One region of the Bradyrhizobium sp. IC3195 genome, then DNA from elsewhere that is predicted to be linked to it. Evidence: riboswitches for the same ligand, from Rfam matches in the RefSeq annotation. Region 1 holds a riboswitch; each other region holds the start of a gene.
The links. Region 1 has a riboswitch for cobalamin ahead of I6F09_RS13910 (TonB-dependent receptor). Riboswitches for the same ligand answer to the same signal wherever they lie in the genome.
Positions count from the first base shown of each region.

Region 2: linked by a shared signal. The riboswitch ahead of metE (5-methyltetrahydropteroyltriglutamate--homocysteine S-methyltransferase) and the one ahead of I6F09_RS13910 (TonB-dependent receptor) in region 1 are both predicted to bind cobalamin.
Region 3: linked by a shared signal. The riboswitch ahead of I6F09_RS35820 (ribonucleoside-diphosphate reductase subunit alpha) and the one ahead of I6F09_RS13910 (TonB-dependent receptor) in region 1 are both predicted to bind cobalamin.

Region 1 is NZ_JADYVG010000005.1:267,074-277,270, reverse strand. Features, by position in the region: gene I6F09_RS13930 (aminotransferase class III-fold pyridoxal phosphate-dependent enzyme) at 1-615, opposite strand, end outside; gene I6F09_RS13925 (hydantoinase B/oxoprolinase family protein) at 626-2,206, opposite strand; gene I6F09_RS13920 (hydantoinase/oxoprolinase family protein) at 2,203-4,212, opposite strand; gene I6F09_RS13915 (PepSY domain-containing protein) at 4,676-6,112, opposite strand; gene I6F09_RS13910 (TonB-dependent receptor) at 6,125-8,482, opposite strand; cobalamin riboswitch at 8,597-8,800, opposite strand; gene I6F09_RS13905 (histidine phosphatase family protein) at 8,874-9,446, shown strand; gene cobT (nicotinate-nucleotide--dimethylbenzimidazole phosphoribosyltransferase) at 9,439-10,197, opposite strand, start outside.
Region 2 is NZ_JADYVG010000014.1:132,956-143,152, reverse strand. Features, by position in the region: gene I6F09_RS24675 (hemerythrin domain-containing protein) at 678-1,277, shown strand; gene metE (5-methyltetrahydropteroyltriglutamate--homocysteine S-methyltransferase) at 2,546-4,891, opposite strand; cobalamin riboswitch at 4,991-5,194, opposite strand; gene I6F09_RS24665 (hypothetical protein) at 5,606-5,881, shown strand; gene I6F09_RS24660 (nodulate formation efficiency C protein) at 6,224-7,006, shown strand; gene I6F09_RS24655 (thermonuclease family protein) at 8,804-9,511, shown strand; gene I6F09_RS24650 (carbonic anhydrase) at 9,522-10,197, shown strand, end outside.
Region 3 is NZ_JADYVG010000037.1:6,405-16,601, forward strand. Features, by position in the region: gene I6F09_RS35810 (GNAT family N-acetyltransferase) at 483-1,124, shown strand; partial or broken gene I6F09_RS35815 (IS5/IS1182 family transposase) at 1,555-1,701, shown strand; cobalamin riboswitch at 1,827-1,981, shown strand; gene I6F09_RS35820 (ribonucleoside-diphosphate reductase subunit alpha) at 2,085-4,028, shown strand; gene I6F09_RS35825 (ribonucleotide-diphosphate reductase subunit beta) at 4,019-5,092, shown strand; gene I6F09_RS35830 (outer membrane beta-barrel protein) at 6,271-7,044, opposite strand; gene I6F09_RS35835 (AidA/PixA family protein) at 7,759-8,268, opposite strand; gene I6F09_RS35840 (inclusion body family protein) at 8,544-9,047, opposite strand; gene I6F09_RS37810 (DUF308 domain-containing protein) at 10,056-10,197, shown strand, end outside.

The DNA.
Region 1 (10,197 bases):
GTCGATGATCGTCGCCGCCGTGTCCGAGAGCAGGCGCGGGGCGTCCGCGAGATATTCGCTGGGCGGGGTGTTGATGGCCGGCGCGCCATAGATCGCCCCATCCGGCGCCGGCAGGATCCGCACCGGCGCCATCGGTGCCGGTAGTTTCGAGCCGCCGGCGTGCACCGCAAGGCCACCGTGCCATTGCGGCTGCACCGTCATGCTGCGCGACAGCCCGGTGATGCCGTGATAGGCGCGCTCGCGCGTTGCCAGCGCCGAGCGCTGCGTCAGCGCCTGGCAGAGCGACAGCGCCATGTCATTGGCCTCGCTGCCGCTGATGCAGAAGCGCACCGCGCCGACCCAGTCCTCTTCGCCCTTGAAGGCGGTGGCCATCAGATCGTCGGCGGCTTGCTCGCGGCCGACCCAGGTCCACCCCTCGTTGACGACGGGCGTATCGGCCGCACGGCGAATCGCCTCCACCATGGCGGGATGGCGATGGCCGAGACCGCCGCCGGTATTGCTGCCGTCGATCAGCTTGCGGCCATCCGCAAGATGAAAGTAGACGCCCTCCCCGCCGACCACGGCCATCGGCGCGGCCTCGCCCGCATTCAGCCCGGTTCGCAACAATCTGCTCATCGCCACTGCCTCACTCCGCCGGAACGGCGCCGTAGCCACCGCCACCGCACATCTCGATCGTGACGAGATCACCTTGCTGCAACACCAGGTTCGACTTGCCGTCGATGGCGACGTTGGCGCCCTGCCGGACCAGCGAGATGCGGCAGGCCTTGCCCGATTCGCCGCCCTGCATGCCCCACGGCGCCATCACCATGCGTTCGACGCAGGTGGTCAGGTGCATCGAGGGCGCCAGGATGCGGTAGGTGCGGACCGAGCCGTCACCGCCGCGATGCGCGCCCGCGCCGCCGGAATTCCGGCGGATGGCCTGCTGCTCGAGCCGGATCGCGTAGTTCGCCTCGATCACCTCGACCGGCGTGTTCGAGGTGTTGGACAGATGCACGCGGGTCGCGGACGTGCCGGCCCGATCGTGCCGCGCGCCTTCGCCACCGCCATGGACTTCATAGAGCATCTTCCACGACCCGTTCGGCCGCGGCTCGGCGAAGAACAGCACACCCGCGGTGGTTGCCCCGCCCGCGGACAGGCGCTCGGGAATGGTGTCCTGCATGGCACGGAAAATCGCATCGACGATGCGCATGGAGGTCTCGTGATTGCCGGCGGCAACGGAGGCGGTCCAGCCGGGCTCGAGGATCGAGCCCGGGCGCGTGATGATGGTCAGCGGCCGCAGCGCGCCGGCATTCTGCTGCATGTCGCGCCCACTCATGATGCGCGCGGCATAGGCGACAGCCGAGCGCGCCATGAAGGGAGTCGTGTTGCAGAAATTTGAGACGCGATCGCAGCTTCCGGAGAGATCGAAGGTCGCCTCATCCCCGCGAATGGTGATCTTCACATGGATGCGCGCCGGCGCATTGTTCGCGCTGCCGTCGTCGAGATAATCCTCGCCCTCGTAGACGCCATCCGGAAGATCGCGCAGCGCCGCCCGCATCTCGATTTCGGAGAGGTCGTGCAGGCGCGACTGCGCCGCCATGAAGACGGCTTTGCCATGCTCGCGGCAGAGCTCGACGATGCGCTTCTCGCCGGCCTTGGTCGCCGCGATCTGGGCAAGAAGATCGCCCTCGCAGGATTCGGCATCGCGGACATTGGCCTTGAGCAGCTGCACGATCGGCGCGTTGAGGCCGGCTGCGGTTGCGATCAGCACCGGCGGAATCCGCATCGCCTCCTGGAACGTATCGACCGCCTTGGCGAAATAGCTGCCAGGCCAGGTGCCGCCGATGTCTGGCCAATGCGCGAGGCTGACTGCAAAGGCGACGATCTCGCCGTCGAAGAAGACGGGACGCACGACCTTGACGTCGTTGAGATGATTGCCGCCGAGCGCGCCGACATTGTAGATGACGACGTCGCCGTCGTTCAGGCCATCGCGCGGCATCACCTTCAAGAGTTCGGGGATGGTGTAGGCCATCGCGCCGAGATGAATCGGAATGTCGCGGCCCTGCCCGACCAGGCCGCCGTGGCCGTCGGTGATCGCCGACGAGAGGTCGCCGGCCTCGCGCAAGAGCGGCGAGCGCGCCGAGCGCGTCATGACGAGGCTCATCTCCTCGGCCGCGGCGGAGAGCCCGTGCCTGATGACCTCGACGACGAACGGATCGAGCTTCATGCCGCCCTCCGCGTCAGGAACAGATTGCCTGATGTATCGGGCCTCGCCTGCCAGCCCGGCGGCACCACCACGGTCGACCAGGCGTCTTCGATGATGGCGGGACCAATGATGGTCTCCGTGAGCGAGGCGCGGTCGACGATCGCGGTTGCGATGTCGTGGAAGCCGTCGAACGAGCAGGTGCGCGTGCTCATAGACACTGCCCTCGCCGCGGTCGCCGGCCGGCTGACAATTGTCGTTGACGGGCGACGCGCCTGCACCCGCACCAATTCGATGACGCAGGGCTCGCCGGTCGCATAGCCGAACAGCTCATGATGCCGCGTCAGGAAGTCTTGCTTCAGCCTGGCGACGTCGAGCGGCAGCGTGAAGGATACCGGAATGGCGTCGTTCTGCGCCGCGTAGCGCATCAAGGCCACCGGCTCGACCTGGATCTCCGCCTTCGCAACATTGTTGGCGAGAAGCGGCGCCGAGGCATCGGCAATCAGGGCCTCGATCCGTTCCGAGGCGCGGGCGAGATCGATGTCGTCGAGGGCGGCGCGAAGGGTCTGCTGCTGCAGGAAGCTGAAATCGGCGGTGAGGCAGCCCAGCGCCGAGAATGCGCTCGAGGCACTGGGCACGACCACCTCCGCAATGCCGTAGAGATCGGCAAGGCCCGCGGCATGCATCGGGCCGCCGCCGCCGAAGGCCAGCAGCGTGCAATCGCGCCCGTCGATGCCGCACTCGACCGTGACGCGGCGGAGCGCGCGGGCCATGGTCGCGTTCGCGACCTTGATGATGCCGAGCGCCGTCTCCGTCAGGCTCAGCCCGAGCGCGCGGGCAATCGGCGCGATGACGCGCTTTGCGGCCGCGATGTCGATGCCGATGCGGTCACCAAGCTTGGTCTCAGGATTGAGATAGCCGAGCACCGCATTGGCATCGGTGATGGTCGGCTCCGTGCCGCCGCGGCCATAGCAGGCCGGGCCCGGCTCGGAGCCGGCGCTCTCCGGCCCGACCGTCAGCCCGCCGGGACCGTTGCGCACGATCGATCCACCGCCGGCGCCGATCGAATGCACCGCGAGCATCGGCTGGCGCAGCGGCTTGTCGCCGAGCATGCGGCCGTCGGTCATCTCGGCCTGGCCGTCGACGATCAGGCACACATCCGTCGTGGTGCCGCCCATGTCGAAGGTCAGCATCCGCGCGCAGCCGAGCTGGCGCGCAATGCTGACCGACGCCGAGACGCCGGCCGCCGGGCCCGACATCGCCATCACCAGCGGACGCTGCTTCACCGCCGAAATCGGCACCATGGCGCCGGCGGAGTGAAACACCTGCAGGCCGGGCCCGATCGGCAGCCGCTGCTCCAGCTCGCTGAGATATTCCACCGCGATCGGCATCGCGGCCGCGTTGAACACGGTTGCCGAGGTTCGCTCATATTCGCGCGCCTCGGGATTGACCTCGTGCGAGAGCGAGACGTGGGCGACGACGCCCCTGAGCCGCTCGCCCAGCATCTTTTCATGCACCGGATTGGCATAGGCGTGAAGCAGGGCAACCGCGACGCTCTGCACGCCGGTCCCCTTCAGCCACGCCACCAGGCGTTCGACCTCCGCTTCATCGAGCGCCTTCAGCACCCGCCCCTCATGATCGAGGCGCTCGGCGAGCCCAAAGCAGCGTTCAGGCGGCACCAGAGGCGGCGATTTCGGCGGAACGTCGAGCCGGTAGAGGTCTCGGCGGCGATAGCGCGCGATCTCGAGCACGTCGGCAAAGCCTTCGGTCGCGACCAGCGCCACCTTCGGCAGCCGGTTCTCGACGATCGCGTTGGTCACGCGCGTGGTGCCGTGGACGAAGCGCTTCACCTCGCTCTTGCGCAGGCCGACCGCCTCGATCGCCTCCAGCATCGCCTGCACCGGTGCGTCGGGGCGCGACGGCACCTTCGCAATCCGCGCCTCCGCGGAATCGCGCCGTATCGCGATGATGTCGGTGAAGGTGCCACCGATATCGGTGCCGACCTCCCAGTGATTGCCGGAATCGCTCATCTGCACAGTCAGCTACGCGTGACGTTCATCATCATTCCCTGTCATGCCATCACGTGCGAGCGTGCGACAGAGCGATGGCCGCGGGATAGGGTCAGAGTTGTCGCAAACCAAAGCGCTAGCAAGCCACCGGCCTTGCGCGGCGCAGCATCGGCTGCACGTTTCCGTGCAGCGCTGCTCGCGCAGAGAGCAGAAGGCCGCGAAGTCAAAATGTGCAGCGCACCCTTGGATTCTTCGAGGCAAATAGAAGCGCCCGTTGCACTGCAATCGGATCGCACAAGGCCGTTTGTCTAATTTGCAGGCGATCGGTCGGCGGTGCGGGAGACAGCACTGACCAAGAGCTATGCACGCAGGTCGGCTCAGCCTCTCTTTATTGTACGGTCAGTAAGCGAGGACATCACCGGCCGCTGGTGGATAACCCGGCGCGCCGAACGGGTCGCGCCGGGTACGGAGATTTCGCGACTGGCTATGCGCTCGCCAGCCATGCCCGCAAGCGCCGCCAACCGATGACGATGCCGGTGATGGAGAACATCAGCCCGAGCGTACAGAGCCCGACAATGAGAGCGTCACGCAGCCGCGCATGAGCCAGCAGAATCGGGAAATCAAGCGTGTGCAGCGCACTGTAAAGCCAGCGATAGGCGCGGCGCGACGGGTCCAGTCTTTGCAGCAGCTTGCCATCGGCAGCATCGACATCGAACCAGAGATCGCCGCAGGTCGTCCGGTAGACGGGGGCCCCCGGAAGTGCGGATTGCGCCGGATAGTCGTCGTTGCCGGCGAGCAGGAACGGTGCGGCACAGCCGGTGCCAAGGCGCGCCGTCAGGTCGCCGATCTCCTGCCTATCCAGGTATGACGCCGGTCCATCGCGCGGCGCGTCCCCTGCCCTGATCAACGCCTGACGGCCGAGACCAACCCGGTCGCGCCGATAGACATGGCCGTTGAAGGCGAACCATTCGACCACGCGGGCCAACGGCGATATTGGCTGCGGATCGAGCGACGACGCGTCTCGCCAATCCGGGGCGGCATCGACCACGCCGGCCTCTGTCGGAGTCAGTTGCCCGCGCGAGAACAGGCGGCCGTGATCCATCGACAGCCAGCCGCTGAAGATCCAGGTCAGCACAAACACGGTCGCGACGAGACCGATGATGTGATGCAGGGCGTGCCAGCCACGATAGGGCGACGAGAGCTGGCGTCCCCGTATCTTCACACGCACCATTCCGAGCACCGCACCAAGCAATGCCGCGATTAGGGCCAGCAGCGACAGCGTCCAGACCACGCCATCCCACAGCGCCCAGCTGCTGCGCAGAATTGTCGGATAGATCCAGTGCAGCACGCTGCCGGCCCAGTTCCACGCGCGCTCGCTGCGCGTCGTATCCAGGACGACTTCGCCGGTCAGCGACGAAACGTAGACCTCCGTTCCAGGGGCATCGCCGAGAGCGGCGCGAAACAAGGGGCGATGGCGATCAAAACCGTTCGGCACGCTCCATTGATCGTAATCCGACCGCGCGACGATCGCAGCGCGCACCGCCTCAAGCCCGCGCTGACGTGAATAAGCTTGCACGATGGTGAGCGCGACATCGGCTGATGTCACCGACGCGTCTCCTCCATCGGAGGCGCGAACCGCTCGCGAACCTATGGAGCCCGAGACGACGTAGACCGGTCCATCGCTCCGCTGGATCAGCCGAACACGCCTGCCATCGGCAATCCCGCTCGCCGCAACGGCGTCCGCGACCGAGATCCTCGTCCCGTCGCGATCGACCGGCACAAGTCCGGCAAATCGCTCCGCTTCCGTCAGCGACGGAAACGGGACGAAGTGCATGACGATCCCGCTCGCGAACCACATCGCGAACAGCAGACAGAACGCGATGCCGAGCCAGCGATGCGTGAGGACGATCGCGCTCATCATGCGCTCAAGGCCTCACCATTTGAACGCGGCCGATATTTCATAGGTGCGCGGCGCGCCCAGGAGGATCTGGTCCGGATAGAACGGATCGCCCCAGATCGCGTAGCGCTTATCAGTGATGTTGCGGACACGGAAGGTCAGGCGGGCCTGGTCGACCGCATTGAACGCCGTCTTGGGGATGTCGACGAAGGCGTAGACGTCGGCCACAGTGTAAGCCTTCATCGTCACGACGTTGGCGTCGGTGTTGTAGCGGTCGCCGACATGACGGCCGGTGATGCCAAGCTCCACCGGCCATGGTGTGAAGAAGCGATACGACGCGCCGGCATTGGCGACGATACGCGGCACGTTTGGCGGCGTGTTGCCGGAGAACGAGCCGCCGGCAAAATTGTAGTCGGCATAGCGCGCATCGACATAGGCGATGTTGCCCCACAGCCGCAGCGGCTCGATCGGGCGTATCGAGGCGGCAAGCTCGACGCCTTTCGACTCCTGTCGTCCGGCGATGTTGAGTTGCATGCCGCCGGCGGCCGCATAGACGTTCTTGCGCAGGATGTCATAGGCCGAGAACGACCACTCCGCCCGATTGTCCCAGAACAGGTGCTTGACACCGGTCTCATAGGTGCGCGCGGTGGTCAGGTCGAGCGGCTGGGTGGGCGAGAGCAGGAAGATGTTGTTGGCTGCGACGTCGGCGCCGGTGGCGTATTGGCTGAAGAAGGTCAGGCCGGGAACGGCCTCCCAGGTGTAGCCGATGCGGCCCGTCACCGGCGCCCAGTCTTTCCTGAATGGGAAGCCCACCTTCTCCACACCGTTCTTGTCGGTCGAGTTGCGGTCGAGCCCGATGTGCTCGACACGAAGGCCGCCGATCAGCGCGAAGCTGCGCGTCAGCTTGAGCCTGTCCTCGAATGACAGCGCCTCGTTGTCTATGCGCGCGGTCTGCTGCTGCGTCGTGAGCAGGCCGTAGAAACCGCGGTTGGGGTCGACCAGCGAGACGGAATCGCCGGGAAAGTTTGCCGCGCCGGGCCTGACGAAATCGAGATAGCTCGACGACAGCGTCGTGACCAGCCGGTTGTCGAAGCCCGCAATATTTGTATCCCAGATCAGGTCGGTGATGTTGCCGACCAGTCGCTGACTGTGGGCGACATAGAAACGCTCGCGATCGACCAGGTTCGTGGTGGAATTGAACGCCTCGATCTCGTTATTGAACCAGGTCCGTTCCGCGCCATAGCCATAGGCCTGACTTTTCAGCGTGAGGTCAGGCGCGAGCTTCAGCTCGAAGCCGCCACGCAGCCACACTTCCTGCGCCACGTTGCGGTTATCGAGAACGTTGTAATTGGTGTTGAAGGTGCGGTCGTCGATGGTGACGGCACCGAGATTGGTTCCGTTGTAATTCGAGACGTAATTGCCGGAGACGATCCCCGTCGTCGCATGCGAACCGCTGAAGGCCACCGGCACCAGCGGCGCGCCCCAATAGGCCTTCGAGCGGTCTTCGCGATATTCGACCGCACCCCAGATCCTGAGGCTGTCGGAAACACGGTAGTTGAGCTGGCCGGACGTGCCGAACGTCTTGACATTGGTGTCATCGGCAAAGCCGTTGAGGGCGGAACGGCTGATGTCGAAGCGATAGTCCAGGCCCTGCACATTGGTGCTGCCGCCGGAGCCGTAATGGGCACGGAACGAGTTCAGCGAGTCCCAGGAGAAATCGGCCTCGTTACGGACAGCTCCGGTGTGCGGCTGCTTGGTGACGAAGTTGATCGCGCCGCCCGCGGCGCCCTCGCCCGAAATCAGCGAGGCCGGGCCCTTGAGGAATTCCACGGCCTCAAGGTTGGCGGTGTCCACGATCCGCGAGGTCATGTTCTGCGGACCGATCTTGATGCCGTTGTAGAGCGTGTTGATCTGGCTGTTGGTGAAGCCGCGCATCGAGAAGGCCGAAGGTTCGGCCGGGTTGTCGCCCGAGGTGACGCCGGCGGCGCCCTGCGCCACCTCGGACACGGTGCGATGGCCCTGCTCGCGCATGGTTTCGGCGGAGACAACCTCGACGGTCGCGGGCGTCTGCCGCACCGTCAAGCCGAGCCGCGAGGCGCTTTCGGCAACGGCGTTGGAGTTGAGCGGCGTTTGCGGCGTTGAATCCGGCGTGACGGGTCTTGGCGCTGCGGATACAGCCGCCGGCCTGCGCGCTGCCGCGCGGCGCGCGCCCTGCGCCGTTCCTGCTGCCGGTTTGGCCGGCTTGCGGGCCTGGGCGGGCGACACCTCGACGGGTGGCAGCGACTCTCGGGCCTGCTGCGCCAGAGCGGCCGGCAGACCAAGAGCGGCAAAGGACGTGAACGCGGCGGAGGCAAGCAGGACGCGGCGCGGTCGTGCGATACGGATGGAAGACACAGGTCAAAACCTCGGTATGACGTCAGTGGCACGTCACAGCGAACGAGGTCTCACCTTTGGCCTTGCAGCCGTCCGATGAAGCCGAATGTCTGTACTCCCCGACCGACATCTTCGCGTGTGACCACGGCTGACGGCAGGTCTCCTGGCTCGCGGGTCGTGACCGCTTCGTCGCCTTCCCGGGACCGAGGACCCAGTGGCTCGTGACGAAGGATTCACCGCTTACAGTTGCGGGGGCAGCCGCGGCATTGGGGACAATTTTCCCCGCACCGCATTCCCTTTTCATTCCCTCTCGGGAAAACCGTCGCGAGCATCTAGGATTACCGCCAAGACAGAGTCAATGTGCCAGTTGCGGCGTTATGGCCACAGCAACCAACTTTCCCTGGAGATGAGCATGGAAGGCGAGACCTTCCTCTGGTTGATCAGGCATGCGGCCGTCGTGGGCATGCCCGGGACGATCCATGCGGCCGATGCGCGGGCCGACCTCGGCGATCACGCGGCATTGGCGGCCCTGAGGCGCCTCTTGCCCGCGGATCTCGCCGGCTATGCCAGCCCGTCGCGGCGCACGGTCGAGACGGCGCGCGCGCTGGGGCTCGAACCGGAGCTGATCAGCGAGTTTCGCGAGCAGGATTTCGGCGACTGGACCGGCCATCGGCATGACGAGCTCGCCGCGACCGGCGGCGAGGCCTACGCGCAGGTCTGGCGCGATCCGGCGCACGGACGGCCGCCGAACGGCGAGAGCTTTGCGGATCAGGTCGCCCGCGTCCGCCTGGGCCTGGCGCAGATTGGCGCAGGCTCCGCGGCGCTGGTCGTTCATTCCGGCACCATTCGTGCCACGCTCTGCATCGCGCTCGATCTCACACCGGACGCCGCGCTGCGCTTCGTGATAGATCCGCTGTCGCTGAGCCGGATCGACCGGCTCGCGGGCGGCTGGCGTGTCGTCTCGGTCAATCAACGCATCAGCTAGGCCGATCCGGCACGTTGGCCTGCGCGAACGTCGCCATGCCGTTGTGAAGTGCGCAGGCCGAGCGCACCAGCGGCAGCGCGATCGCGGCACCCGATCCCTCGCCGAGCCTGAGATCGAGGCTGATCAGCGGCTGCACGTTCAGCGCGCGCAACACCAGCCGATGTCCCTGCTCCGCCGATTGATGCGAGGGCAACAGGAACGGCTGGCAGGACGGGTTGAGGCGCACTGCTGCCAGCGCCGCCACCGAGACGATGAAGCCGTCGAGCAACACGGGAATGCGGCGTTGCGCAGCCGCAATGATCGCCCCCGAGATCGCCGCGATCTCGAGGCCGCCTACGGCGCACAGGATTTTTTCGGGTGACGCCCCCGCAACGCCGTGATGCGCGATCGCCGCATCGATCACCCGCACCTTGTGCGCGCGGCCCAACGCATCGACGCCGGTGCCGCTGCCCGCGATCTCGTCGGCACTCACACCGAGCAGGCTCGCAGCAATCGCTGCTGAGGTCGTGGTGTTGCCGATCCCCATCTCGCCGAAGATCAAGAGATCAGGCCGGCCGGCCTCGGCGCGCGCCACCGCGCGCTGGCCGGCCTCGAAGGCGAAGGCCAATTCCGTGGGCGTGAGCGCGGCCTCGACACTGAAATCTCGGGTGCCGCTGCGCGGCTTGTCGGTGACGATTCCCGCGATCTGCGCCTCGGTCAGCGTGCCGGCGTCGACCACCTCGAGGCTCGAACCCAGCTCGCGCGCCAGCAC
Region 2 (10,197 bases), on a different contig from region 1:
CCTGCGGCGAGCCGAAAGTGGCGATGGACGACAACGTTTCGGCTGGCTGGAGCTCTTCAGGGGTACGGCAGTGCGCGGCCGACGAAGCCAGCATGCAGCTTCGTAATCCGATTTGAGCATGTTTGAGCAACCAAGTGACCGCGTCGCCCCATACACGCCCCGCTCATGGACTTACGTGTAAATACTTAGGGGCTTCTACCTAGGGAAAACATCCAAATTTCCAATTCGTCAGGAGCAGCCAATCTGCGTCGAATCGACGTTGGTAAGATAGGGTCCGCCATGCACGCCCAGGCCGCCAGTTCTAGCGAGACGAGACGCCATCCGACCAGCGTCTTGCGTGGGCGACCTCATCGTCGTGAACCATTTGGCATAATTCCGAGACCGAAGCGTCTCACTCCCAATAGCGAGATCTACCGCGAAGACCAGGCAGCCCAATACCTCTATCAGGTGGTTTCGTGCGCTGTGCGGTCGTGCTGCGTAACGACGGACTGCCCAGGAGCTTTGTGCAACACTTCAGCTAAGTTGATTTACGCCAGCTCAAATTGAAGCGCGCTACTTTTTGCGTCGAATGGCGCGGACAAATCGCAGCCCCGCGAAGGACACCGAATTCGGCTTGGGCAGTCTTGCAAATGGCAGAAATCGCTTCCAGCCTAGATTGTGCCTCCAGGAACACCGCAATGATCATCGATCTTCTGCTTCGAGAGCATCGCAACATTGATCTTCTTCTGGTCGCTCTTCAACGCGAATTGGAGATTTTTGAGAAGGGGATCCGGCCCGATTATGAGGTCATTCGCGCGATTATCAGCTATTTCGAGGTTTACCCCGAGGTGTACCATCATCCACAGGAAGACTTGATTTTTTTCAAGCTCAAGTCTCGCGATCCGGAGGCAGCTGCAATCGTCGGCGATCTCGCGCTTGAACACCAGGAAGTCGTCGACCGTTTGCACCACTTCGCGCGAGCTATTGACGCTATCCTCGCGGATCGTGACCTCTTTCGGCAAGACGTCGGCAATATCATACGCGACTTTATAGTACGCGAGCGGCACCACATGATGTGGGAAGAACGAGATTTCTTTCCCGCCGCTCTGAAGGCTCTCTCGGCTAAGGATTGGACCGAAATCGCTTCCGCCCTCACCAATGATGGAGATCCGCTGTTCAGCGAGACAGCGGCAGCGACTTCCGATGCGCTAAGAGCGCATATTCTGCAATTGGAGCAAGAAGCTGAGGCCGAACGGAGCTCGGTCGCGTTGTCGTCCGCCAAGGCCGGCAATCCGTGACACAGCGCCGAGACGGACGGGCCGTATTGACGCGGCCGTTTGACAGCAGGAAGTGGACCTCATGCTCATTCTGTCGAAAGAAAATGGGGGGTGCTCGCGGGCACGTAGGCTGCCGCCCCCCCCCCAAAATGGCTTCTGCGCAACGTGATCGCTTCCTCGACCACCGGCGCAAACAGCATGGCGGAGCCTAGCTGAGCTCTGGTTCCGGCACCACAATGTAAACCTCGCAGGTCTGTCAGTTGCGCAGTGATATCGCGCGAAACGGACGCCTCTCGTGTCCGCCGACCGATGAGGACGGACGATTGCCGCCGCGCGGGTGCGGCGAAGCACTCCCACTCCTTGAGCCCCGCCCCATACGCTCTGAGACATCCGGCCGCAGCCGGTCCTACTCACTGCACGCGAATGCGAGGCACTGCCAGTCCCGGGTACGTTCAGCACCAACAGCAAGGCGCTGGACGTGGATCGCCACGACCAGTTCTGGCGCAATTGGATTTCAACAACCTATGGGGATCCGCATCGTAAATGATGCTCGTTCCTGACGCGTGACCGCTTCATCGCGATCCTACATACGTGTATGCGGCGTGCAGCATGCCCTCCCATTGGCCTTGGAGCGGCCATAGGCATCGGCGACACTCCGTAATCAGGTCCAGAAACCTCTGTTTGAGATCTATGAGCGGACCATGCGGAGGGTGTCACGAGCTTGATGATGCCGCGGTGCCGATAGGGTGCTCCTCAGCGCCCAAGCCGAAACCCGACTATCGGGTGGAACCGGTCGACCAAGGACTGCCTTAAGCAAGGTTCAAATTTAGCAACCGCTTATGCATTGGATAAGCTTGCGAGATCCATGGAGCCGGGCTTACGTCGCCCTGATCGAACATAAGGCTCCAGGCAGGAAAGCGCACCGAGTTTGCTGTCCTGCGGCGACCGCCCGGCATGCCCCCTCGCTGCTGTCGTAATCGTGCCGACGTGCTCATGAGCGACAAACCTTGGTGTAGATTCTAACTCTCAGGCTATACGGTCGCATACCACGGCATAATTGAGCTACGCTGATCTTGTGCTTCAACTCGGCTCAGATTTTCGGCGAATGTCCTCGCCGTGATCGAACTGGCGGCTTCGCCGATGGAAGTCCGCGCGAATGCGTCAGCTTCGCTCCTCCCAGACTTTCGCCCGGCCCGCTAAGCGGGGCGGGGCATTTTTTATGTTCCTAAGGCTCCCGCGCAAATGACCACAAGCGGATCAGCTTTGTCGAAAAGAGACCGAAGCCCGGATCAACGGCCTCGCGGATCGAATGCAGCGCGCAGTTCGCGGGCGGCAGTGACCATGTTCGCTAGCGCTGGCCGAACCTCCTCCCATTTGCGCGTCTTCAGGCCGCAGTCTGGATTGATCCAGAGCTGCGAATCCTGCAGCCGCGTCCGAGCCAACACCATCAGCTCCTTCATTTCGCTCGTCTCGGGAACGCGTGGAGAGTGGATGTCGTACACGCCCGGCCCGATCTGATTTGGATATTCGTAGTTCCTGAACGCGTCGAGTAGTTCCATTTTCGAGCGCGATGTCTCGATCGAGATGACATCCGCGTCCATTGCAGCGATCGCACCAATGATGTCGTTGAACTCCGAGTAGCACATATGCGTATGAATTTGCGTTTGATCGGCGACGCCCGATGAACAGATGCGGAAGCAATCGACGGCCCAGTCGAGATAAGCCGCCCACTCCGATCGACGCAACGGCAATCCTTCGCGGACTGCAGCTTCGTCGATCTGGATCATGGTCGCACCAGCATTCTCGAGATCGCGGACTTCGTCTCGGATCGCGAGCGCAATCTGGCGGCAGACCTCGCTTCTGGGAATATCATCCCGAACAAAGGACCAGTTCAAGATCGTCACCGGTCCGGTCAACATCGCTTTCATCGGCTTCCTTGTTAGTGATTGCGCGTAGCGCCACCAGTCCACGGTGATAGGCTTCGGCCGTGCTACATCGCCAAACAGGATCGGTGGCCTGACGCAGCGCGAGCCGTAGGACTGCACCCATCCGCTCTTGGTAAATACGAAGCCGGCGAGTTGCTCGCCGAAGTACTGCACCATGTCATTGCGCTCAAACTCGCCGTGCACGAGGACGTCAAGACCGATGTCCTCCTGCCAACGTACGGCGCGCGCAGTCTCCTCCTTGAGGAACTTGTCGTATTGCTCGTCGCTTATCGCACCTCGCGCATGCGCCGCACGGGCATTCCGGATCTCTGTGGTCTGCGGAAATGATCCGATCGTCGTGGTAGGAAAAGCCGGTAGTCCGAATCGATTGCTTTGGATCTCGGCCCGACGGGCAAATGGGCTCGCGCGCCGACACATGGTCTGGTCGATCGCTCTCATCCGGACAGCGACATTGGCATCACGGATTTTCGGCGAAGTCCGGCGGACAGTCGCGGCACCTTCCGACTCGGCAAGAGCTAACGCAACATTCTGGTCGCCTGCGAGTGCACGCGCTAGGATCGCAAGCTCCCGCATCTTCTGGACCGAGAAAGCAAGCCAGCTCTTGACGTCGGAAGCGAGCCCGGTCTCGAGTTCAACATCGACCGGCACATGAAGCAGCGAGCAGGATGGGGCGATCTGTACACGATCCTTGCCGAGCTTCGCAATCGCGGGTTCGAGCCGCTGGCGCAGCGACGACAAATTCGACCGCCATACATTCCGACCGTCGACGACACCGAGCGACATGACGAGATCACTTCGGCCGCCAGCGATGATCTGGTGCAACAACTGTGGCGCTCGAACCAGATCGAGGTGCAGCCCGGCAACTGGCAGGCTCAAGGCGGTGTCCAGATTGTCGCCGAGGTCGCCGAAATAGCTGGCAACCATGATCTTGATCGCCGGCCCCTCCTTGGCGAGCCGGTCATAGGCATGTCGCAAAGATTTTCGCGTCCCCTCATCCAGATCAAGAACTAGGCTGGGCTCGTCGAACTGAACCCAATTTGCCCCACGTTTGGCCAATTCCTGCATAACCTCGATATAGGGCGGTATCAGTTCATCCAGCAGTGAGAGTGGCTGGAACGTGGGATCGGGACTCTTGCCGAGCTTTAGGAATGTGACCGGCCCGATCAGGACGGGGCGGGTCTGAAAGCCAAGGGCCTTGGCTTCCTCATACTCCTCGATCGGCTTGCGAGAGCATAGCCTGAAAGTCTGTCCCCTGTGAAACTCGGGGACCATATAGTGATAGTTGGTGTCGAACCACTTGGTCATCTCCTGCGCGGGTGCGCCAAATCCGCGCGGTCCGTGACCGCAACTCGCTTCCTGGTCGTCGCATTGTGAACCGCGGGCCATGGCGAAGTATGTCTTGAGCGAAACGGATTCGGCTTTCGAGGCGTAGATCTCCGGGATGGCGCCAACCATGACACTTGTGTCGAGCACCTGGTCATACAGCGAGAAATCGTTCGATGGAATGACCGTGACGCCGATAGATTTCTGACGGGCCCAATTCGCGGCACGCAGGCCAGCTGCGTCCTCGAGCAGCTGCTGTTCGCTGCTTTTTCCGGCCCAGTAGCTTTCTAGAGCGACTTTGAGCTCGCGCCTTGGACCGATGCGTGGCGTTCCGAGCGTGGCAACAGGGAGGGAGAGAAGAGACATAGCGTTAACCCATGTTGGGGGCAAAGGCCATGGCGGACGCAGGCAGGGGAAGTCGCGGTGCGACGGCTGCTTGGCGCACCACCGGGACACCCCGCCCGTGGACGAATATAGTGTCGGGGCAGGTCTCCTGGCTCGCAGGTCATCGCTGCTGTCCGGCCTTCCCGAAGCCGCGCAGGCTTCAGTGACGTCGTTGGACAGCGGCTCGCCGCTCACAGTTGCGGGGGCAGCGCCGGCATTTTCACCGGCTTCCCTCTTAGCTCCGGATCAAATGGAAACCGGAGAACCTCGACGACTTGGATTATCGGCAAGAGCAGTCTTCCGTCAACCTCTCAGATCATGTCTCAAGCTGATGCTGCGACATCTGCTACGCGAATGACCGTGCATCTCTAGCATTGAGATGATGTAGCAGTGCTCTCCAATCAGCGATACCGCAATGAGCATCGCAGTTGCCCGCGGGTTGCACGCCAGATCGGTGGAAAGGACAAATGCGGCTTGCGCGGTCGGGGCCGCTGCCTCGAGCAGAACGCATTTGTCGCCAGTCCCAGCTTCCCAGCGGTTTTTCGAGCACGCGCGCCATCCAGCCACCTTCTCGACCAACAGGATCAGTGTTGAATAGGCCAAGACACTTGGCTAAGCCAGCAACTTACAACTTACCCGGGCAGCACGTTTGATTTGCGGTGCCAGCCACACCCCAAATGCTCGGCGAAGATCGGCTTGCCGTCGTTCGCCATCGAGTACAAAGCGCGCCTGACTGAGGCTGTTCTCGACTTCCGGAGCGCCGGACGTCGCGAAAGGAGCGCCAAACGCGCCATGGCCCCTTGGCCGAAAGTGCCCGAAGGCATGGCAGCGATCAAAAGCCCACATTCCGGCAACGATAACCGAACCACACGGTTCAATGACGGCAAACGTGCTGCCACTTCTCATCAGGAACTTGGCACCGAGGCGTTCCGCTGTGCCGTCGAACATCCGGTGCGTGACGGGGATGCATAAGCCGTGCTGGAGAGGTTGAACGGAAACATCGAGACATGCGCCAGTCGGAAAGTCGACAAAGAGGACACAAAACCGGTGCGAATTGCCGTCTATTATCTGGCACGAAGAATGCACGTCCTCTGCCTGCCCAGTCCTCCTGCTGGGCATGTCCAGCACAGCAAATTGAGGCTGTCGGTGGCAGTGAAGTTAGCGGCGCGTGACATAGAGGGGAGCGCCTGCTCGCACGGGAAAACCAGTGGTCGCCCCGTCGCGTCGCCGCTAACTTCTTGCGCTCGCGCATAACAGGTTGAAGGTTGCCTGCTCTGGAATGACGTGTGGATGAGACCGGATAGGCCGACGGTTATGAAGAAAACGTCAGGAAGACGCGCGCTATGGCTTTGGCTCGGTCGATCCCTGATCTGCCTGGCCGGGCTGGCTGCGACGAGCAACACTGTTCGCGCTAACGACAGCCCCCTTGTCGAAAGAGTCAAGTCAACGTGGCGAGCGCAAGACGGTGAGACAATAGAACAAGTTATCTCCAACGTCTCGAAGGTGGCACAGTTCGTCCCTCGGATGTGGGGCGTCGCTGAACTTGACCAAAATGAATATGTTTTTGTTTCTTGGACCAGGCACCGGGATGATAAATCAGACGAAGAGTACGTTATCACCTGGAAGGTCGCGCTCGACGGGACGATTGAACTTGCGTCGACCTATGCGAAGCCAATGGAATTGGGCTGGCGCGCCTTCGCGCTCTCGTTGATCGCCAGTGAAGTCAAGGATGGCGAAAGGGACGCAAATCTTGGCTTTCTGCATGACCCGGCCAACTTCAACTTTGTGACGACCATGCAAGGTCGGCTCGGTGATCTTCTGCGGCAGGGCAGCTGCACTATCGTTGATCCTGTTGGAGTGGACTACTTGCCGAAGCAGAATGACAAGCCGACCGAGAAAGGTGATCTGTGGCGCGTTTTGCTTGTGGTGAACTGTAATATCCCAGGGCCCCGCTATTTTACATACAACGGGGTCATCACTTTCGAGAAGAGCGAAGGACAAGATTGGGAGCCGCAATCCTCCTTTGCCAAGCGTATCGCGGCTTTTCCTCCTGGCTCCTGGTTCGCTCGCATGGAGCCAAAGGAACGGGAGGATTAGAAGGGAGCTAAAGGCCTCGGTAAATGATCGCGCAGAGCAAGATCGCGCCGTAGCTCCTGCAGGGCCGAACGCCTCAGAGCAACGGCAAGACTATCAGCTCTAAACTCTCCGGTGTTTACACCTTGAACAGTCGCGAGCTTTCCCGCGGCCTTCAGCCGGCCATCGAGAAAATGGGGCAGCACGATTACCTCCGATTCTTTCTGCGAGGAGTCGAGCTCAGCGGCGCGTGCCGCCTTGCGAGAGGCGGCTTGACCTCGGCGCACCCCACGCAGTGGAAGGACACCATTTGCGAGAGAACCAGCTCTCCATGCCATTCTTCACGGGACTGGGCCTGCAGATGCCTCGGGCCCAAGCCCGATCCGGCGTGCGAACCGCGCATCGCGCGACTGACTGGCACCCGCAAGAGCGTGACCATTCCGAGGCCGAGGTGGCACGCGGGATCGACTGCTGCGACGAAACCGGTTAATAGGGTAATGGGGCAGTGTTAGCGGCCCCGGCTTGACCACCGGTCCTTCAAGTGCCCCCAACGAGGAGCCGGAGCCGTGCGCGAGGCATCGAAGACCGGACTGAGTCGCCCGCTAGATTTCCTCGCACGCATTCGTCTGCGCATCGTAGATCCGGATTTGAAGCATGGGAAAGCGCTTCTTTAGTTCTGCTCCACCTGCCCTGGCGCCGTCTTTGGTTGCGAATTCAGCTCTGAGTCGGCCATCCACTTCAAGCGCGTAAGAAGAGACGGGCAATTCCCGGGGGGCTGAAACCATTTCATTTCCATTGGGTAGTGAGGTGGCTCAGAATGATGTGTAGCTTGAGTCGGCCATACCACACCAGAGCTACCTGCTCGGATGCCGCGATGGGCCTTGTGGATTGACGCCTCGCACCGAATGGCATCAGGACGGCACTCGCGATCGTCCGAACACGCGGGCGGCTTACCCCTCGCCGGTGCGTATACGAAGTAGCCACGGCTCCACATGGTTGTCCTTAAATTTTCCCGGCGCAAACGCATGCCCTCATGCCGTGCTGGGTAACTCTCAACACGTGAGTACGGGGAAGCGCACAACGAAAGAGCGGCCGCCAGTCGCGCCGACCGGGTCATGAAAAATCCTGGCCTTCTCCGAACGGGGCCGCGGCACCACCCGACCATCCCGGCTGGCTCTCAAGAGAGCTCCTGGTTTTCCGCGGTTTGCGCAAACGATACCGATTCACTTGCGCTGCGAGCGTTGAGCTGGACTCCGTGGCGCCTTTCGTCCAAATCTCTGATAGGACGCGAGACCAGATTTCTTTCGAACGTCGGTCTTTCCGTGGCAAGAACTTAAAATGTCATCGCTCTCGCCGAAACCGTCGGCAGCCTTCTGTGTGCCGATGGGGGTTGGCACAAAGCATAGCCAGGTTGCTGTCCTCCACGCCTGACTTCCACTCGACTGTCACAATTCACAGGCGCTTTTCTTCTTCAATCGCGTGAGAAACAGCGTTCCGAGGCTCGGCTTTCTCCCGCATGCCGAGTTGGCGGCTGAGCGATGGGGATCTCCTCCTCAGGCCGAGAGAGGGTGCTGTGCGCGCCCACTGAGTGAGACCGGTGAGGCTCGAAGGATACCGCGATACGCACACCGGAAGAAATCGCTTGAACCTCACGCAGCGTCAGGTCGTAGCTTGGAAATGAGGGCCAAGCTTTCATAAAGCAAACGTCGAAAGATGCGGCCCGATAACGGACATAGTGCGTTTAAGCGTCGAACGCGGCGCCGGATCGCACGTGAACATGAATCAAGACGAAAGGCTATTGTCGGAATGAAACACCGCGTAATGATGGTCGCATTGTTGGCTGTCATCACATCTCCGGTCTGCGCGGCGAAGCTCAGCGGCCCTCCGCGCATCCTCGACGGCAATACGATCGAGCTCGAGAAAACCACGCTTCGGCTCTCAGGCATCGACGCTCCTGAGACTGACCAGATTTGCCTCGACGCCCACGGCCGGAAATGGGCTTGCGGCGTGGCTGCTCGCGACGAGCTTATCAAGCATTCGAACGGACGAACGTGGGATTGTCATACCACAGGAGTTGATGAATACGGCAGGTCGCGTGGCCGTTGCTTCATCGAAGGCGAGGACGTGAACGCCTGGATGGTACGCTCCGGCTGGGCACTATCGTCGCCTTCTGCCAATACGTACGTTATCTATGAGGTTGTGGCGAGCAAAGCCTATGCGGGGCTGTGGTCGGGGGCGTTCATCGCGCCCTGGGACTGGCGTCGCCGCAACAAGGGGACGATCATCATCGGCGCGAGCTCGGTTCCGATCGACGCTCAGGAGCTCCTGCTCGGATCCGCTTTGCTATCGGACCCGCCCTCGTCAGAGTGTCTGATAAAAGGCACCGTGGGCCACAACGGCGAGCGACTTTATCACTTGCCCGGGCAATTCGGTTACGAACAAATCGACATGACGAAGAAGCCCGGTGAACGCTGGCTCTGCAGCGAATCGGAAGCCGAAGCGACCGGGTGGCGCAAAGCCGCGCGATGAGGTGAGATGCATGCATGCAGGCCATTATCCGAATATGTCCTATCTGACCAAGATCGCGCCTTCGCGCCGCTCGCTGTTGCTGTTCGCTGTTTCGGCGGCTTGCCTGCGGCTTGACAACAACATTGTCGATGCGAAGGAAGCAAAAACGCCGCCCAAGCCGGATAACCTGCTCTCGCCGGATGCTGCCCTGAAGCGGCTGATGGAAGGTAACGATCGTTATGTCCATGGCGTATCACGAGGCGACGATTTCAAGCGCGAGCGCTCTGTTTTGGTGGATGGGCAAAATCCATATGCCGCGGTTCTGAGCTGCGCCGATTCTCGCGTGGCGCCTGAACTTGTCTTCGGCAGCGGACTCGGTGATCTGTTTGTCTGCCGCCTCGCCGGCAACTTCGCCAACGATGACACGCTCGCCAGTATGGAATATGCGGTCGCCGTGCTGAATACGCCGCTGATCCTGGTACTTGGCCACGATCATTGCGGTGCGATAGACGCCACGATCAAGTCGCTCCACGACGATAAGCCGCCGCCGGGGCACATTTCATCCCTCATCGCTGCGCTTGCGCCTGCAGTAACAGCATCTCGCCAGCAAACAGGTGACACGTTCGCAGAAGCAACCCGACAAAATGTAGTCGATAATGTCAACAAACTTAAATCGACGGGGCCGATTCTCAACGCGGCAGTTGAGC
Region 3 (10,197 bases), on a different contig from region 1:
AGACGAGGTGATGATTCCTTGCCTAGTCTGGACCTCGACGCGCGACACCTGGCAAGCTGTTTGCTCGTGCCGGAGCCCGGTTCAGGCAGCCATCGCCCGATGTTCGCCATGCCCTGACTTCTTCGCACTTGCAATCTCAGAGGCGTCCTCATGTCATTCCCTTCGCGGACGTTGCACCCGAACCGTGTCGACCTTGAGAACGTCGGAGCTTCCTTTGGGAAGGGCGGGGCGGGTTCCAGATAGGGCGTGGAAGCGCAGAAGCCCGCCAGGAATATGTAGATCCAAGCATTGCCGACCAAGGAGCCTTCGTCCGAAGTGGCCGTCAACGTCAGCCGTCTGAGACAGGCGGAGATCTCGGAAGGGAAACCAAATGCACCCGGCGGGTCCCCGTCGGTGCATCCATTCCGCTCACCGTCAGATGTGTCGATGCCATGCTCCTCCTTGGAAGGCCAATGCCAAAACAGAGCCCCGAAAACGACATCATGACAGAAGAATCAGATATCAGATCTGCGAACGCAAACATTCGTGCAAGCACTGTCTGGACCATTGTGCTCGGCTTTGCCGCGGATCCGTTGATGCGTTGGAGCTGGCCTGACCCAAGGCAATACCTTAGGAGCATGCCTCAGTTCATTGACGCCTGTGGGGGCCGAGCATTTGCACATGGCACAGCCTACGTCGCGGGAGAGATTCGTGGCGCGGCCCTGTGGCTGCCTCCCAACGTGCAGCAAGACGAGGAGGCATTGGATGCAATCATGGCGCTATCCCTGCGCCCGGAGATTACCGAGGATATGGCACACTTGCGGCGGAGAATGGCCGAACATCGTCCCCACGAGCCACATTGGTATCTGCCGCTCATTGCCGTCGATCCGAACTGGATCGGAAAAGGGCTTGGCACGTTGCTGATGAAATACGCCCTTCAACGATGCGATGAGAACGGCATTGTTGCCTACCTCGAAAGCTCGAACCCTGAAAACATTCCCTTTTACCAACGTCACGGCTTCAAGGTCGTTGGTGAGATACAACACGGTTCTTCGCCGCCGCTCACGCCAATGTTGCGAACGGCTTCATTCCCACCCAGCAAGGCCGCGCCGCCGGATCGGCTCGTCACCCAGACTCAAGCATAGCTCATCCCGTTAGGATTGATTGCCAATAACCTGACATGACCGCGTTCGGTCAGGACGGCTTATGTTCGCGGCCAGACAACTGAGCACGTGAGGCGGCTCGCCCGGCCTGCGAAAAGCATACGAATCGCCTCTTCGGCAAAGTTGGCACGTCTGATGTGAGAGCTGGCGGGGTCAAATCCACTAAGCGTGGGACATTGCCACGGGCGGCTGCATCGATTGCGGTCGGGCTCCAGACAATTTTTGATCTAAGGGCCACAGAAAGCGATGAATGGCGAGACGCGTATGGCTACCGAAACCCGATCCGGCCCAACTCAATTCGCGGACCGCGAACCGATCGATGCCAACATTCAGGATGTCCAGGGTTGCTGTTCCCCTGTTGGAGAATTTGCGACGCCACTTCCAAAGGCTTGAGCACATCTTGGCCGATCGCAGGCGCTCGGTCGTCGAGCGCACCTTTGCGTGGCTCGGCAGATGTCGGCATCTCTGCAAAGACTTCGAAGGTTCCGCCGCTACCGAGCTCGCCTGGCCGCTCGTCGCCCATCTGAGGCTCCTAACTCGCCGATTGGCCAGGCCTTGAGACATCTATGCTTTTTGAGTGAGGCTCTCAGGACAGGCGCTCGGCGAATTTCGAACCTCGACCTCGGGGCTGCTCCAACTGGTTAACTTGACTGTGCCGTCTTGACGAGTCTGGGCAACGGCTTCTATATGTGGTGTCGTCGTGGTTTTCAATTCGCATATATGGTGGCACGGAGTTAAGGGGAACCCATTGTGCCGGCAGCGGCTATTCCGAGGCATTAGCGCGACAGCGCTGGGAAGACCCGCGAGCCAGGAAACCTACCGCGACAGAACCCATGTCCTCGGGCGGGGTGCCCGGTGGGTCGCTTGCAGCCGGGGACATTGGCCGGGTCTCCTCGCAAGTCGTCCGCACGGTCCCAGCCCCCAAATATCACGGGGTTGCCGATGTCGGCGTCTTACGATTTCGATCAGTATGGTCATCTCATTGAGCTGCCGAGTGTGCGGCAGCCCTCAGCGCAGGCAAAGCCTACCACACCTGAACTGTGTCTTGTGCAGCCCCCAGCATTGCCGGCTCCCCTGCCGAGGCCCCCCGCGCGATCGCCAACTCCGTCTGACCTTTCGCTCGATCGGTCGCGCGACGACCTGCTGACCTCGTTTGGTAGGCTGACGCTGACCGACCGCTATCTGCTCGCCGGCGAAGGCCTCCAGGACATGTTCGCCCGAGTGTCTTGCGCCTTCGCGGACAATGTTGCGCATGCCCAACGTCTATATGATGCGATGTCTCGGCTGTGGTTCATGCCGGCCACACCGGTGCTCTCCAACGGCGGCACGACGCGCGGCCTTCCGATCTCGTGCTTCCTTAACTCAGTGTCGGACTCGCTCGAAGGCATCGTCGGCACCTGGAACGAGAACGTCTGGCTTGCTTCCAATGGCGGCGGCATCGGCACCTACTGGGGTAATGTTCGCTCAATCGGCGAGAAGGCGAGGGGCGGCGTCACCTCGGGCATCATCCCGTTCATCCACGTCACGGACGGCCTCACGCTGGCGATCAGCCAGGGCTCGTTGCGGCGCGGCTCGGCGGCGGTCTATCTCGATATCCACCATCCCGAGATCGAGGAGTTCCTCGAGATCCGCAAGGCGTCTGGTGACTTCAACCGCAAGAGCCTCAACCTACATCACAGCATCAACGTCACCGACGAGTTCATGTGTGCCGTGGGCGCCGGCACCGCATTCGCTCTGCGCAGCCCGAAGACTAACGAGGTTGTCCGCGAGATCGATGCCCGCCAGCTGTGGCAACGCATCCTTGAGAACCGGCTGCAGACCGGCGAGCCTTATCTCTTGTTCATCGACACCGTGAACCGTGCGCTCCCCAAGCACCAGCGCGAGCTCGGCCTCAAGGTCTCGACCTCCAACCTGTGCAGCGAGATTACCGTGTCGACCGGCATCGATCATCGCGGCGAGGAGCGCACCGCGGTGTGCTGCCTGTCGTCGCTCAACCTCGAGACCTGGGACCAGTGGAATGAGGAGCCCGGCTTCATCGAGGACGTCATGCGCTTCCTAGACAACGTGCTCACGCACTTCATCACGGTGGCGCCGGACGGAATGAAGCGTGCCCGCTACGCCGCCCTGCGCGAGCGCTCCGTTGGCCTCGGCGTCATGGGCTTCCACTCGTTTCTCCAGGCCAAGGGCATTCCAATGGAGGGTACCCTGGCCAAGTCATTCAATCTGAACATGTTCCGAAAACTTCGTCGCGATGCCGATGCGGCATCCGTGGCGCTCGCTCGCGAGCGTGGCCCGTGCCCGGATGCCCTGGAACGCGGCGTGATGGCGCGCTTCAGCCCCAAGATCGCAATCGCGCCGACCGCCTCGATCAGCATCATCTGCGGCGGCACCAGCGCCTGCACTGAGCCGATCCCGGCCAACATCTACACCCACAAGACGCTATCCGGCGCCATCTCGGTGCGCAATCCGCACCTCGCTAAGGTGCTGGCCGCGAAAGGCGCCGACACCTCGGCGACCTGGGAGTCGATCATCGCGCACGACGGATCGGTCGCCCATCTCGACGTCCTGTCGGAGCACGAGAAAGCGATCTTTCGCACCGCCTTCGAGATCGACCAGCGCTGGATCGTCGAGCTTGCCGCCGACCGCGCCGCGTTGATTTGCCAGAGCCAGTCGATCAACCTCTATCTGCCGGCCGACGTCGATAAGTGGGACCTCCACATGCTGCACTGGACGGCGTGGAAGCGTGGGGTGAAGAGCCTCTACTACTGTCGATCAAAGTCGATCTCGCGCGCGGCGTTCGCCGGCAAGATTGCCGGGGATGCAACGCCGACGCAGCAGCCGGCGCGGCAGCGCACCGACTATGAGGAGTGCCTCGCATGTCAGTGATCGATCTGTCGCGCGCCGATCCGCGCACGTTGATCGGCAAGGGACGCGTCGGCCTCCTTGACTCGACCGGCAGCTACGACGTCGATCGCTATGCCTGGGCTTACGAGTTCTGGAAGCGCCAGCAGCAGACCCACTGGATGGGCGAGGAGGTGCCGCTCGGCGCCGACCTCAACGACTGGGCTTCGGACCGCGTCACCGACAGCGAGCGCGCGCTGCTCACCCAGATCTTCCGTTTCTTCACTCAGTCGGACATCGAGGTCGGCGACAATTATTTCAAGCGGTACATTCCGCTCTTCCAGCCACTCACCGTCCAGATGATGATGGCCGCTTTCACTAACATGGAGACGGTTCATATCGACGCCTATGCCCTGCTGCTCAAGACGCTCGGTATGCCTAAGACCGAGTTCGAGGCATTCCGCGGCTATGCGCAGATGCGCGCCAAGGCGGACTACATGCACGAGTTCGGCGTCGACAGCGTGGCGGATGTCGCCCGTACCCTGGCGATGTTCGGCGCCTTCACCGAAGGCATGGCCTTGTTCGCCAGCTTCGCCATGCTGCTGAACTTCCCACGCCACAACAAGATGAACGGCATGGGACAGATCGTAAGCTGGTCAGTGCGCGACGAGAGTCTCCACTGCGAGGGCATCATCAAGCTATTTCACGAATGGCACCGCGAAACCGGCGCGGTGACGCGCTCCGTCCGCGACGACATTGTCGACGTCGCCAAGACCATGGTGAAGCTGGAGGAGAACTTCGTCGAGCTCGCCTTCGGTCTTGGCAAGATCGAGGGCATGCTGCCTGAGCATATCCACGCCTACGTCCGCTACGTCGCCGACTGGCGACTGGCCCAACTCCGGATTGCCCCGGTCTTCGGCTTCTTCGAGGCGAAGGAGGGCGGGTTCACCCAGCTCAAGGCGCATCCGCTGCCGTGGCTCGTCGAGATTCTCAATGGCGTCGAGCACGCCAATTTCTTCGAGCAGCGCGCCACGGAGTACTCCAAGGCGGCGAGCCGCGGCAGCTGGGACGGCGAAGACGGGGTGTGGGCGACTTTCGGCCGTATCTAGCCCATTTTATTCATGCTAGCGGCATTGACAGCGGCAGGCGCCGGTAGTCGTCGCCGTCACCCGCCAGCATGACAAAGGCATAGAACCGGACCTCCTCATCGTGGCGTCTTGATTGCAGCGCGACAAAACCGGACACACAGATGGTTTGTTGGGTTAAGCCGGTACATGCGCTCCATTGCTGATGGCGGCTAGGGTTTACAGTATTTCCGCAGGTCGGTGAGGTGGGTCTCATGAAGTAAATCAGCGCAACACGGCTACGCCCTTGAGCAGACGAATGTTCTCGATGATCGCCACGGCCGCCCCCCTCGTAGGGCTAGAGGGGATTACTATCACGCAATCGGAAGTTGTAAAGAGGGCAACCCTGTCAAAGGGGGGCATCTTCATTGCAGCCCGGTCGGATCAGGCAAACCGATTTGTTCTTCATCCCCCTTCGCGCTTGATTTCGTCGCCGACCCACTGACGGTCTTCCTCGGCCGTGGCTTCGCGGAGGTGATCTACTACGAGCAGACGCTGGCAATGCGGCTCGGATGACAGCCGCGTTTCTGTCCTAGCACAAGAGTTCCGCTTCAGCGCTGCCGATCCACCTCTGGAGATTTTGCATCCGCTCTCCGAGGCGCTCCCAATTGATCCGCGCCAGCGGGGGTTCGGCAGGCTGATCGGGCGCAGAGATCGGCAGCGACGATGACGCAAGCCATCACGTCGTCGACGTTATGTCCCACCCTCGCACGAGCGCCGCTTCGACCGCTCGTCGGCCTTTCGTCCGAGGTGGCCAGTGCGGCCGACCGGAACGATTGTAATCGATGACCTGTGTCTCCCTAAGCGAGGGCCGGGTTAACTACGACGGTCGACAAAACTATTTTTTGCCTCATCATTCTCCGACGGCCGAAAAGCCGACGGTGATGCAGGTGGAGGCACGGGTCCGGGAAATCGGCGCAGCCAGCCACTAAGCGGCTGGCGTTCGACCACGGCAGCACGCTTGAGTTCGCCGCGATCTTCGCCGTGGCGCTGCGTCATAACCAGATCAGCCAGATTCCTTTGAACCACGCCTAACCAGCTCGAGCCGATGTACCGACAAGAAGCCGATAGCGCCATTGATGCGAGTCCCTGTTGCCAAGGTTTCTATGCCGCGATGCGGCTCAGATATTGGTGCGAACCCGCGCCATTTTGGCGAAGATCGATCAATAGGTCGTGGCGATCACGCCACCCCACCGGTAGTTCACACGGACCAAGCCGATATCGACGTCCTGACCGATACGGGCAGTCCCTGCAAAAGTGCCCACCGGAACACCCACGAGTCCGGGTGAAAAAAAGAAATCCACATCCCGACGACCCATGAACAGGTGGTCGTATTCAACGCCGATGGACCAGTTCGGAGCAAAGCCAAATTCAAGGCCCGCCCCTACCGTGCCGCCCCAACGAGTTTCGCTGCCGTTGTCGATAGTGAGCCCGGTCGCAAAATCGGAGACCCGGTATTTGTCACGGACGACTGCAGCCCCACCTCTTACATAAAGCAGCACGTTATTCCAGGCATAGCCGACTTGGCCCGTGAACAGGCCGAATGCATCAAGCGTGGAGTCATCCCGGACGCCTGCGAAAGCAAGGTTCGCGTTGGAGCCCTTGAAATCGGCCCAATTGCCCTGCGCCTCCAGACCGAACACCGAGTTCGCTATTTGCCAGCGGTAGCCGATTTGACCGCCGACCGTGCTTCCCGTCGCATGATGGCACCCCATGCCAACGGGCGGAGCGACGACCACGCCGCCGGCGTTGACCACGTCCCAGCACTGATGCGCAGAGCCGCCACCGCCATTGATGCCGACGTAGAAGCCGCTCCAATCATAGATCGGAATGACCACCGGAGGCGCTTTGACGTAGGAGCGCGCAGCCAGATCAGCGGCTGCGGCAGGCGCGGCCAGCGCGATGAGGGCTACCGTGCCCGCCAGCAATTTTTTCATTCTTCTGAACCCCAGTTTCGAATTCGACGCCCCCGACGGGGTATTGACGACGATTGGCACGTTTCCGCCACCTCCATCAACTGCAAGGGTTGGTAGTTGACGGGGTCGCAAGCGCCGCCTGAGCGGCCGGTCGATGGGCAAAGTGCATGTCGGGTCGGTCGCGGATGCTGTCCGCCGACTGTTGATTAAGTGGCATGACCCGAAAATGTCTAATCGCGGTTACCCCTCCTGCGCGCCCTTCGAGCACATCAGCATGACAAGAGTCAGCCTCGACAGCGAGTCAGTTTCCTGATTGCAGCTGCTCCGCGTGTCCTCGTTCCGGCCGTATCGACCGTTCGTCGGCCATTGGATGCAAGTGTTCCCGCTTACGGCGAAGCTTCGACGGACGAGCCGCATTCCTCCACTTCGTTCCGGGCGGACGATGCATCCGCAGTAAGACGGAGGCGTGTGTAGGGGCCAGCGATAAGGCTCGGCGGCGCCGCATCGAGTTAAGAGTCCAGAATTTCTTGCTGCGGCTGGCCTTCTCGATCACGGGCTGTACCCTCGTCGATACATAAAATTTGAGCCGCGAAACGGGCCGAGCGACATCCCGAGAACTGGCTATTCCAGGAGCTCTCACAGAACTCCCAGCCGAGTTCGGGATTGAACGACCGCGCTCGGAGCGGCCGACTACGGCACCTCCCTGAGACCCGAGATGTTGATCTGGAGACGCCATCAGAAGTATCCCAGCACCAAGCAGGCCTTGTTCAAGACCATGAAGTTCAGATCGCAAGCCGCCACGCCATCGGCCAGCACTTGGCTCTGCCAGAAATGGTCGTCGATGCTTTGGTTGCCCGGCTGCAACAAATTCTCGAAGTTGGGCGTCGCGACGGTCAAGACTCGGCGCAAGACAAGCTCAAAGGGGGAAAGGACATCAGCGTGTTCCTGCGCGATCCCATAAAACACGACGATATGCTCTCCTCTCAAGGCCAGGGCATTTCCACGGATGCGCAGACGGACGCCAGGCCTGACGGCCAGATCGAGATGGCCGTCATTGCTCCCGAGTGGCCCGCCATCGCGCGCGGCCAGGACATAGAGATGCTCACTGTCGACGCGTACGGGCGCATCAGGCGAGAGACTGACATTCGGATACCGTGACAGCAGCGTCTCGGCGTCGACGATGATGAGAACGGCAACGTGAGACTCGGAGCGCTGGCTCTTGGTTGAGGGTCTGTCTTTGGCCATTGCTGTTTCCCTTCCTCCCGACCGTGGGATGCTCGGCAACCGCGGAGCTTGCCAAGTGCTTGGGCCGACCGAACTGGATGGTGCTGACGGCGGATCGGTCCCATTCGAGAGCGACGCGAAAAAAGCGACAGCTGTCGAGAAGGCCGATCCGCCAGGGACGATGGGTGAGGTCGGCACGCCTCCGGACCATATTATGCCACCTCGGAGTCGAGGGGGGTGGGATCATGGCCGTTCCCCGCTGCGCGGTTCCTTCGACGCCTTGATGATCATCCGCATCAATTGTGGATGCTGATGAACGGATCCCACGAAAAGTATCCCAGCGCGCTGCAATTGCGATCGACGACCATGAAGTTGAAATGGTAGGTAACTCGTCCGATAGCCAAAGTTTCCGAGGACCAATAGTAATTGGCGATCGTCTGACATGTCGGCACGGACGGATTGCTAGGATTGGGATGCGCGAACGAGGCCTCCGCCTTCCGCGGGGTCGGCGTCGAGATCAGCTCGTTTCCTACGTTTCCGATGAAGCGGTAGAAGATCACTGACTTCTCGAATCCAAGGGAGAGGCTGGTCTCGCGCCAACGAATCAAATGCCCGACCTGGGCCTTCAGGTCGAGCTCGCCGCCCGCTTGCCCACTGATCACGTTGTCCTGATTTGTGATCATGTAGACATGGCGGAAATCAATGAGAGTGGGGCTGTCCGGTCTTTTGCTCGGATTCGAGTACTTCTGAAGAATGGATTCCGTATCAAAGGCAACAAGAACGTCTGTGACTCTGGACATGATGCCTCTCCATTGCAAAGAGGAATGTTCGGCTTTCGCCGAGCTCAACCCATCGCCGTAGACCATTGCGATGGCTGATAACGCCGTTTGTTGGATTGCGCTGCTTCGACCGGTTCATCAGGATTTGGCTGCGGCCGCCGAGTAGGCTTGAGCTTTCGTGAGCGGCCGATTCGCGTGATCATAGGATGATTTCTCCTCAGGCCGCGCGCATTGCAGGAGACCTGCATTTGCCGTGCCAAAGGAGAGGGAATCACTTGGAGAGCGACAGGATGGCGCTTTAGCTGCCATGTCGCATGTCTAAAATCGACCAATGCGGACCGCGATAATTTCCCGAGAGCAATCAGCCATCCGGCCCACAACTGTTTCCTCTTTCCCACACTCGATAGGGGGCTCGTTCACCACAGGCACTATGCAACACGGGCAGAAGCCTCACGATATCGAGGGCGTCGTCACTCCCCATCTCGATTCTGGAGCGCTCAGCCATGGGAGTACTGTAACCAGTGGCTCCGAGGAGGGTAATGTATCGGATGGATGACAGCTTTCGGTCTTCGTGTTTGTCCAACCCCGTCGTGTGGGCGCGCATACCACCCCCTCGAGAATGCAGTTAGGCCAATCGCCGCCACGCGCAAGATGTTTATGTTGTCGTTCCTGCGCGTCGGACTTAAGACGTTTGGCGGCAAGCTGCCACAAACGGCCGCGATTTCACGATCGCGTCACGAAGAAGCTAGTTCGCTCTCGACGCGCGGCTCGCAAAACGTGGCACGCCAATTGCTTGGCCTACGACACCGCCTCGCCGGGCTTAGTAATGTGGTCCTCCCGCGTCCTGGGATGCGGTCCAAGCCCGAAGAGAGGAGGTCACGATGCGGATGGCACCCAGCAGGCGAGCATATAGATTGATGGGCACACTGAGTCGGCTGCTCGCAACGACCCGCAAGCTCAACCCTAATCGCAACAAAGCGATGGCTAGGCGCGCCATGCTGCGGCGCAGCTTTGGCACCGGAGACCTCCATGACAAGTTCGTCTGATATCGCGCGGCTTCGAGCTAGTCCGGGCACCGCTTCGCTAACGAAGTGGGGTTGGGTTTTCGCCCTCGGCGTAGGTTATCTGATCACTGGCTTCGTGGCGCTTGGTAGCGTTGCGCTCGCGACGG